One region of the Pseudomonas protegens genome, then DNA from elsewhere that is predicted to be linked to it. Evidence: riboswitches for the same ligand, from Rfam matches in the RefSeq annotation. Region 1 holds a riboswitch; each other region holds the start of a gene.

What was found. A riboswitch is a leader RNA that binds a small molecule or an ion and turns the genes downstream of it on or off. The one in region 1 is predicted to bind cobalamin.
Region 2: linked by a shared signal. The riboswitch ahead of GGI48_RS03725 (TonB-dependent receptor plug domain-containing protein) and the one ahead of cobW (cobalamin biosynthesis protein CobW) in region 1 are both predicted to bind cobalamin.
Region 3: linked by a shared signal. The riboswitch ahead of cobO (cob(I)yrinic acid a,c-diamide adenosyltransferase) and the one ahead of cobW (cobalamin biosynthesis protein CobW) in region 1 are both predicted to bind cobalamin.

The regions. Positions count from the first base shown of each region.
Region 1 covers NZ_CP060201.1:5,888,088-5,891,356, reverse strand. Annotated here, with positions in the region: gene cobN (cobaltochelatase subunit CobN) at 1-1,043, opposite strand, end outside; gene cobW (cobalamin biosynthesis protein CobW) at 1,047-2,117, opposite strand; cobalamin riboswitch at 2,215-2,427, opposite strand; cobalamin riboswitch at 2,501-2,733, shown strand; gene GGI48_RS27265 (CbtB-domain containing protein) at 2,830-3,018, shown strand; gene GGI48_RS27260 (CbtA family protein) at 3,030-3,269, shown strand, end outside.
Region 2 covers NZ_CP060201.1:809,374-812,642, reverse strand. Annotated here, with positions in the region: gene GGI48_RS03730 ((2Fe-2S) ferredoxin domain-containing protein) at 1-146, opposite strand, end outside; gene GGI48_RS03725 (TonB-dependent receptor plug domain-containing protein) at 158-2,080, opposite strand; cobalamin riboswitch at 2,232-2,435, opposite strand; gene GGI48_RS03720 (arginine N-succinyltransferase) at 2,546-3,269, opposite strand, start outside.
Region 3 covers NZ_CP060201.1:5,099,203-5,102,471, reverse strand. Annotated here, with positions in the region: gene GGI48_RS23795 (cobyrinate a,c-diamide synthase) at 1-745, opposite strand, end outside; gene cobO (cob(I)yrinic acid a,c-diamide adenosyltransferase) at 756-1,367, opposite strand; cobalamin riboswitch at 1,447-1,680, opposite strand; gene GGI48_RS23785 (hypothetical protein) at 1,848-2,429, shown strand; gene GGI48_RS23780 (PQQ-dependent sugar dehydrogenase) at 2,500-3,269, shown strand, end outside.

The sequences.
Region 1 (3,269 bases):
CACACCACGTCCGACTGGCTGCGCTCGCTGCGCCAGGCCAGGTCCTTGAAGCTGATGGGCCGGCTGATGATGCGCCCGTCCAGTTCCGGCAAGGCGATGTGCATGGCCAGGTCTCGCGGGCCCAGGCCCTGCTCGCTGTCGCGCCAGCCGGGCTCGTTGTCCTGGGCGCAGATCGCCTGGATCACCGGAATGTTGCGCCGGAACGGCCGCAGGTGCGGGGCCTCAGGGCTGGACTGGGCAAAGCCGGTGGTATTGAGGATCACCCCGGCCGCGGTTGCATCCAGCCAGTCTTCCACCTGGCTCAGGCAGCCGGGCTCCTTGAGGCTGGCCACGGCGATCGGCAACGGATTGAGCCCTGCCGCCTGCAAACGCTGGCAGAACAGGTCGATAAAGCCGGTGTTGGCCGCTTGCAGGTGGGAGCGGTAGAACAGCAGCGCGGCCACGGCTTGCCCCGGCTGCCAATCAGCCTGCCAGTCGCTGAGAGTGGCCTGGCTTTTGTGTGGGTGATAGATCGCCGTGCGTGGCAGGGTTTGCGGTTCGCTCCAGGGGTAGTCGCGCCCCAGCAGGCCGCTGGCCAGGCAGCGATAGAAATTCAGCGCGTTGTCGCGCCCGCCCTGGCGCAGGAACTGCCACAGGCGATCGCGCTCGACGGGGCCCACGGTGCTCAGGTCGCTGAGTTCCGGGTCCGGGCGGTCGTCCCCCGGCACCAGGATCAACTGCACCCCGCGCAGGGACAGCTCCACCAGCCGCTCGACGCCGTAACGCCAGTAGCCGATGCCGCCGTGCAGGGAAATCAGGATGACCTTGGCGTGGCGCAGCACCTGATCCACATACAGATCCACCGAGGCGTGGTTCTGCACCTGCATCGGGTTGGCCAGGCGAAAGCTCGGGTAATCCTCGGGCAACTGCTCGGCGGCATCGGCCAGCAGCGCCAGGCTGGAATCGCCGCTGCACAGGATCACCAGCTCGGCGGGGGTTTGTCCAAGGTCGGCAATGTTGTCATCCGAGACGAAACCGCCGGGCTGGGTCCTGAGCAGGTGCATGGCTTACACGCTGAGGGCGGCGCGCAGTTGCGCTTCGAGTTGGGCGGCGTCCAGTTCCTGGCCGATCAGCACCAGGCGCGTGGTGCGGGCTTCGTCAGCGCCCCACTTGCGGTCGAAGTGCTTGTCGAAGCGCGTGCCCACGCCCTGGATCAGCAGGCGCATCGGCTTGTTGGGGATCGCGGCAAAGCCCTTGACCCGCAGGATGCCGTGCTTGACCACCAGCTGGGTCAGGGCGTCCAGCAGCAGGCTTTCGTCGGCCTGGGGCAGCTCGATGGAGATGGAGTCGAAGGCGTCGTGATCGTGGTCGTCGTGATCGTCATCGCCGTCGTGGTGATGGTCGTGGTGGCTGTGGCGGCCGTCGATGTGTTCCTCGGAACCGGCGCCCAGGCCCAGCAGCACGTCCAGGGGCAGGCGGCCGCTGCTGGCTTCGATGACTTTCACCGCCGGCGGCAGCTCCTCGGCCACTTCCAGGCGCACCTTGGCCAGGTCTTCGGGGTTGATCAGGTCGGTCTTGTTGAGGATCACCAGGTCGGCGCTGGACAGCTGGTCGGCGAACAGCTCGTGCAGCGGCGATTCGTGGTCCAGGTTGGGGTCGAGCTTGCGCTGGGCGTCCACTTGCTCGGGGAACGCGGCGAAGGTGCCGGCGGCCACGGCCGGGCTGTCGACCACGGTGATCACCGCGTCGACGGTGCAGGCGCTGCGGATTTCCGGCCACTGGAAGGCCTGGACCAGGGGCTTGGGCAGGGCCAGGCCGGAAGTTTCGATAAGGATGTGGTCCAGGTCGCCGCGACGCGCCACCAGTTCGCGCATCACCGGGAAGAACTCTTCCTGCACGGTGCAGCACAGGCAACCGTTGGCCAGCTCGTAGACACGACCGCTGGCCTCTTCCTCGGTGCAGCCGATGGCGCATTGCTTGAGGATCTCGCCGTCGATGCCCAGCTCGCCGAACTCGTTGACGATCACCGCGATGCGCCGGCCCTGGGCGTTGTCCAGCATGTGCCGCAGCAAGGTGGTCTTACCCGAGCCAAGGAAGCCGGTGACGATGGTGACGGGAAGTTTGGCCAGTGTTTTCATCGGATGCCCCTTGGCAAAGGTGGCGGGCATACGGGACGAGAGCCGCAGCGCAGAGGCGCGCGGAGATTTCGCCACCGGATCACCCCGCCCGGTTGTAGTGAGAATCTGGGATCGAGGCAGGTCTCCTGGCTGAGGGCTTGCCAGTCATTGGACTGGCGGTTTCTGCGCCTTCCCGCAGGCGTTGTGGACGCCAATGCAGTGGCCTTGCAGAAATGAAACCCTTCACAGTTGCGGGGGCAGCCGCGGCATCGACCGCGTTCCCTTCTTAGCTTCGACCGCTGGCCGAAGAACCTCGAACGCGCAAGGCTACGCAGAGCGCGGGGGACGGTCAATCGGCAATGCGTCGGCGTCCGCAATTGACGGCCTCGCCCCGCCCGTGATTTGCTACGCGCCTTGTTACGGGTGCCCTTCACAGGGTGAAACGGGAAACCGGTGAATCACGTGCTTAACTAAAAAGCCGTGGCCAGTCCGGTGCTGCCCCCGCAACGGTAAGCGAGCGAAGTGTCAGATCCACTGTGCCACGGCATGGGAAGGTGACACTTTTCGGCACGGTACGACATGAGTCGGCCCCTGCCCCTCGCGAGCCCGGAGACCGGCCCGCAACACTTACATAACAAACCCGCGGTGGGCGGGCGCTGTTGCAAACCCTGCGTGCTCCTCACGCGGGGTTTTCCTGCGCTGCTCCCTGCCGATACTCCAAAAGGGAAGCGCCATGTCGATCATCAGCAGCACCAGCCATTCCGCCAGCAGCACCTCCACCCTGAGCCAACGCCTGGTGGCCGCCATCGGCGCTTCGATCCTCGGCGCCTGCCTGGTGTACTTCGCCGGTTTTTCCCATATCGAAGCGGTGCACAACGCGGCCCACGATACCCGCCACAGCGCTGCCTTCCCTTGCCACTGAGAACCGCCGACATGATCAAGCGTATCGCGCAAACCGCGGGGTTCACCGGGTTGCTGGCCGCCCTGTTGCTGACCCTGCTGCAAAGCTTCTGGGTCGCCCCGCTGATTCTGCAGGCGGAAACCTATGAAAAGGCCCCGGCGGCCGAAGTCCACGAACACGCCGAAGGCGCCATGGCCGGTCACAGCCATGATGCCGAGGCCTGGGAGCCGGAAGACGGCTGGCAGCGCACCCTGTCCACCACCGGCGGCAAT
Region 2 (3,269 bases), 1.7 Mb from region 1:
CTGTCGAAGCCGTCCAGGGTGTCGATCACCCGGGTGCTGGCGTCGTTGCCCCGCAGCCGATGAAGCTCGCGGCGAAACGCCTCGCCCAGGGCGCCGCTGTTCAGGCCGGGGCCGACGAACAGCACCCGTTGATAATCCTTGTGCATGGCAGTCGTCCTCAGAAGCGGTAGGTGTAGCGCACCTCGGTGGTGAAGGGGCGCCCCAGGTTGTCCACCCGCGGGTTGTTGCTGGCGATGCTGGTGCTGTAGTCGCGGTCGAAGAGGTTTTCCACCAGCAGGCTCAGGCGATGCTGCTGGGCCGTGTCGAGGTAGCGATAGGCATCGGCGTCGACCACCGAATAGTGGCCGTAGTCGATCTTCTTCGGGCTGTCGATCTGGCCGATGTAGCGGATTGCCCCGCCCACGCCCCACTGGCGGTCCACGGACTCGTAGCCCAGCCGCGTGCGGGCGAGGAAGCCGGGGATGTTGCTCAGGGTCACGCCGTTGCGCGACTCCACCAGGTTGCGGGTCATGTCCGCCTGCAGGGTCCATTGCGGGCTGAACTGCCAGCGCCCGTCGATCTCCAGGCCACGTACCTTGATCCGTCCTTGGCCATTGACCCAGTCGATGCCGTCGAGGGCGATCAGGTCGTCGATCTTGCGCTGGAACAGCGTGCCGCTGGCGTTGAAGTCGCCGGCCAGCAGGTGGCCCTGGTAGTCCAGGCCCAGCTCGGCATTCACGCTCTTTTCCGGCTTGAGGTGGCGGTTGCCTCGTTCATCCTCCTCGTTGGCGAACAGTTGCTCGGCGTTGGGCAGCTTGAAGGCGCTGCCGAACTGGCCGCGCAGTTGCCAGTGGGGCGAGAGGTCATACAGCGAGGTGAGCATGCCCACCGTGGCGCTTTCGCCGCCGCTGATCTTCTCGTGACGCACGCCGATGCTCGGGTGCCAGTCGGGCAGGGCTGCCAATACCGGGCGCAGTTGAGCGTAGAGGGCGTTGGCCTGGGCGCTGTTGTCCTCGATCTTGAGCACATCGTCCTGGCCCTTGAACCACTGGTTGTCGCTGCCGAACACCAGCACATGGCCGCCGTCCAGCTCGGCCTTGCCCTCGGCCTGCAGGCCCCAGTCGGTGAAGCCCCAGTAGTCGTTGTGGTTGATCACCTTGAGGCCCCCGCCCTCGGTGGTGTTGATGCGGGTGTAGCGGGTGTCCCAGTCGTTGACATGGCCTTTGACGAAGTAGCTGAAGCGCTCGCCCAGGCGCTGCTCGAAGGTCGCGGTGGCGATCTGCTGGATGCGGTCGTTGGTGGTTTTATGGTTGTTCACCGGGCGGGCGAAATCCAGGTTGGCGTCGCTGTACTGGTAGAACAGTTCCAGCCGCGAATCGTCGGCAAAGCCCTGGATCGCCTTGGCGCCGAAGGTGGTCACGGCATAGCCGCGTTTCTTGTCCCGGGTGTTGGGGCTGTAGGCGCTGTTGCGATAGGGCTGGTAACCGTCGGAGACGTTATGGCTGACATAGGCCAGCAGGCCCAGGTCGCCCAGGCCGTTGCTGAGGATCTGCTCGGCGCGGGCATCGCCGCTCTGGCCCCGGAAGCTGTCCAGGCCCAGGTTGACCTCGCCGGAGACGTCGCGGGTCTGCGGGCTGCGGGTGACGATGTTGATCACCCCGGACACCGCCTGGGTGCCGAACAGCAGGCTCTGGCCGCCCTTGAGCACCTCGATGCGCTCGATGGCGTTGGCCGGCAGGGTGTCCAGGTACAGGCCGCCGTACAGGCGGTTGTTCAGGCGCACGCCGTCCAGCAGGATCAGGGTGTCGTCGTTGCGCCCGCCCAGCAGGGAATAGGTGCCGTAGTCGAAGGGGCCGTTTTTCGGTGCGACGTAGAGGCCCGGCACGTACATCTGCAGGACCCGGGTGATGTCGCTGCTGGGGCCGGCACGCTCGATCTGCTGGCGATCGATGATCTCCACCTTGCTGCCGTACCTGGCCATTTCGGCCACCGTGGTGGACTCCACCGAAGGGGCGGAAACCCATTGCTGCTCCAGTTTCAGCGGCGCGTCGTCCGCCAGCAGCAGGGGGCTGAACAGGCAGCCGAACAGGGCGCCGCTCATGCTGCGGCGCGGTGCACGCCAGTCGCGTGCAAGGAAAGTCTCAGGTGTTGTCATTCTTGGTCTTCTCGAAAGTGTCTTCGGGAAGCACGCAGGAGAAGGTATCGGCCACAGGCACGCGACCATACCGGCCCATGCCCGCCCACCGCAGGATTGCCAAACACAGGTTCCAGGCCGGTCTCCGGGCTGACGAGTGTGGCGGCATTCGCCTTCCCATACCTTGGGTACAGTGGCGTGTTGAATGCAGCACTCGCTTACCGTTGCGGGGGCAGCACCGGACTAGCCCTGAAGGGGCGCACCGGTTTCCCGTTTCACCTCATGCACGGCGGCATGAGGCACCTGAAACTGGGCGGCATCTGAACACTCGCACCGACGTTCGTCAACGTCGGGCCTGGCGCCGGGTGCTTGCGGTTCAAGGGCGATGGCGGATCTGCAGCGAGTCGTGCCTGATAACGGGCAAGGCGGTGGCTACGGCAGCGCGGCGGTTTCCGGGGTCAGGTGCCGCTGTGAGCGCCGTGTCGGCGGGGACTCGCAGGCCAGCAGCGGCACGGCGCGCACCGAGTCGCCGGGCTGCAGTTGCAGGCGTTTGGCGGTCAGGCGGTCCACCAGCAGGCAGCCGGACACCAGGCGCCCGGGCGCGGCGGTGATGCGGCAGTTCTCCAGGCGCCGGTTGTGAATCAGCCACACCGGCGCCTGCGCGTCCGGAGTGCCCACCAGCAGGGGCAGGGTCTGGCTTTCACGCACGCTGCGGATCTTCGTCACCTCGGCCTCGATCAGCGGCCCGCCGTCGAAGATGTCGATGCAGCCCTGATGGTTGAAGCCTTCGTCCCGCAGGATGTGCACCGCCTGCTCGGTGCTGTGGTGGGCCTGGCCGATGGCGGCCTGGGCGGCGGGGCTGAGCAGGCAGGTGTACAGCGGCTGGCGTGGCATGAGTTCGGCGATGAACGGCTTGCTGCCCTGGCTGGACAGGCGATTGGCCTGCTGGAAGTCCATCTTGAAGAAGTGGCGCCCCAGGCTGTCCCAGAACGGCGAACGGCCCTGGCCGTCGAGCTGGCCCCGCAGCTCGGCCACCAGCTTGTCGCCGAACAGCTTCGGGTATTCGGCGACGAACAGCAGGCGCGCGGTGGACAGCAGGCGCCCGGCGTAGCCCTGGCGCTGGTCGTGGCGCAGGTACAGCGAGCAGAGCAGGGAT
Region 3 (3,269 bases), 790 kb from region 1:
ACGCCTCGTCCCGCGCCACAGCAATGCGCACGCCCTCCAGCAAGGGCTCGCAAACCACTGGCGTTGGCGCGGCAAAACTCACGGCGGGCGGCAACTCCACCTGACAGCTGCTGGCCAGCGCCTCGGCGGCGGCATCCAGGCGCAAGTCGAGATCATTCAGTTCACGGGCCTGCACCAGCCCCAGGTGCCGGCTGGGCAGTTCGATATCGGTTTCCCGGGACAGGGCGCCGTACCAGCGCAAACCCTCGGTAAGGCTGCCTTCGAGCAACTGCGCGTGACGCAAGGTGCCGACCCGGTTGGCCAGCACCCCGGCGAACGGCAGGTCCGGCTGATAGCGGGCCAAGCCCAGGGCCAGCGCGCCGAAGGTCTGGGCCATGGCGGTGCCATCGATCACCCCCAGCACCGGCACCCCGAAATGCCGCGCCAGATCGGCACTGGAGGGGGTGCCGTCGAACAGCCCCATGACCCCTTCGATCAGGATCAGGTCGGCGTCAGCCGCCGCTTCCCAGAGCAGGCGCCGGCTTTCCTGTTCGCCCACCATCCACATGTCCAGCTGATACACCGGAGCGCCGCTGGCACGTTCGAGAATCATCGGGTCGAGAAAGTCCGGGCCGCATTTGAACACCCGTACCTTGCGCCCCTGGTTGCGGTGCAGACGAGCCAGGGCAGCGGTCACGGTGGTCTTGCCCTGGCCGGAAGCCGGCGCGGCGATCAATACCGCCGGGCAATGACGAACATCGGTCATGAAATCACGCTCACAGCTCAACACCTTTCTGCGCCTTGATGCCGGCCTGGAAGGCATGCTTGACCATGCCCATTTCGGTGACGGTATCGGCCAGTTCGATCAGTTCCGGCTTGGCCCCACGGCCGGTCACCACCACATGCTGCATGGGCGGCCGGGCTTGCAGGTCGCTGAGCACCTGGTCCAGATCCAGGTAGCCGTGCTTGAGGGCGATGTTCAGTTCGTCGAGCACCACCAGACCGATGCCCGGGTCGCTCAGCAACGCCCTGGACACTGCCCAGGCGGCTTCGGCCGCGGCGATATCGCGCTGGCGATCCTGGGTTTCCCAGGTAAAGCCCTCGCCCATCACATGAAAGCGCACCTGCTCCGGAAAACGCCGGAAGAACAGTTCTTCGCCGGTGCTGTTACGGCCCTTGATGAACTGCACCACGCCGCACTGCATGCCGTGGCCCATGGACCGCGCCAACATGCCGAAAGCCGAACTGCTCTTGCCCTTGCCATTGCCGGTCAGCACCAGCAACAGGCCACATTCGTTGGGCGAGTTGGCGATGCGCTCATCGATCACGGCTTTCTTGCGCAACATGCGCGCCACGTGGCGCTCGTCACGATCGGGGGATTCACTCATGGGGCAGCTCTCCGTTGGGGCTGGGGAACGGCGGGCAGGAAAAGGAATAGACGGCGCAAGCCTGGCATCGCCCACCGTGATGCCGTTGGATGGATCAGGCCGGTCTCCGGGCTCATGAGGGGCATTGCTGCCGGACTGCGCGCCTTCCCATGTCGTGGACACAGTGGCATCTGGCGCAGCCTTGACTCATCTACCGTTGCGGGGGCAGCGCCGGAATCGTAGCCATGTCCATTGCTGGCACAGGCCCTGACCGGCTTCCCTGTTTCACTCTGTCGACCCGCGGCCACAGAGCACCTGAAACAAGTCGCGAAGGTTAGAGGGTTGGGGGTGGAGCGTCAATTAAAGCCAGCCGGCGCGCGACACACAAAACTGCACCGCATCAACAAACTGACGCCAATCTTGTGCCACACTGAGCACATTGATATCAAATAGCCATATTTCAGCCCACCCACCACCAGACAACAACAAGGACGGATCCCGATGCAAGGCATGATCATCAGCAATCCCAAGCTGGAATTCCTGCGCCCGATGCTGGAACGCTGGTTTGATTGCATTGACCGCTACAACGCTGTTCGTGGCGATGGCGAAACCCCTTACTGGTTCGACGAACAAGCCAACCTGGGTTTGCTTTCCGCCGCCGCCTGGATGGCGGAAATGGTCAGCCTCGAACACAGCCCCAGCAAAAAACAGCAGGAGGCAGGCGCCCGCAACGCGCGCACCGATCTGTACCTGGCCACCCGGGAAGAGCGCGCCTACATTCAGGCCACCCAGCGCTGGCCCCAGGTCAACGGCCTGCGCCTGACCCAGGCCCTGCTCGACATTGCCAGTGACGCGAGAACAATCAGCTACCCCAGCGACCTGCGGCTCGGCTGCCTGTTCGTCAGCCCGCAAAAGGCCCAGCACAGCGCCACCCCGGAAGAACTCCAGGACATGCTCGACGAGCTGCAAAAGGAACACTGCTGCGCGGTGGCCTGGTACTTTCCCTACGCCTATCGCAAGTTGCACAACGAAGCCGGCCACTACCATCCCGGGGTCGCGGTACTGTTCAAGGAAGCCCGCTGATCAGGCGGAACCATACGCCGGCTATGCTCCTCTATGACTAGGACGTCCGTGCACTCATAGGGAAATCAGCATGCTCAAGTCTCGACTCGCTTTGCTTATCGCCATCGCCGCCGGCCTTACGGCCTGCGGCGAAACCTCCAGCCTGCAAGTTTCCGACGGCACCGGCCCCAGCCCCAAGCTGCCGGAGCCCAATCCGACGCTGATCCCCACGGTGAACATCGCCCCAGCGATTGGCTGGCCCAAGGGCACCCAGCCATTGGCGGCAGCCGGCACCCAGGTCAATGCCTTCGCCGAAGACCTCGATCATCCACGCTGGCTCTATGTCCTGCCCAACGGCGACGTACTGGTGGCGGAAACCAACGCACCGCCCAAACCCGACGACAATCAGGGCATTCGCGGCTGGATCGCCGGAAAGATCATGGGCCGCGCCGGCGCTGCCGTGCCCAGCGCCAACCGCATTACCCTGCTAAGGGATCAGGATCACGATGGCGTGGCCGAAACCCGCAGCGTGTTTCTGGACAACCTGAACTCGCCGTTCGGCATGACCCTGGTCGGCAATGACCTGTATGTGGCGGACACCGACAAGCTGCTGCGCTTTCCTTACCAGAACGGCGACACGCGGATCAGCGCGACCGGCACCAAGGTCGTCGATCTGCCCGGCGGCACGCTCAATCATCACTGGACCAAGAACGTCATCGCCAGCCCGGACGGGAGCAAGCTCTACGTCACCGTCGGCTCCAACAGCAACGTCGGGGAAAATGGCCTGGACCAGGAACAAGGCCGCGCCGCGATCTGGGAGGTGGATCGGAGCAGCGGGCAGCATCGCCTGTTCGCCACCGG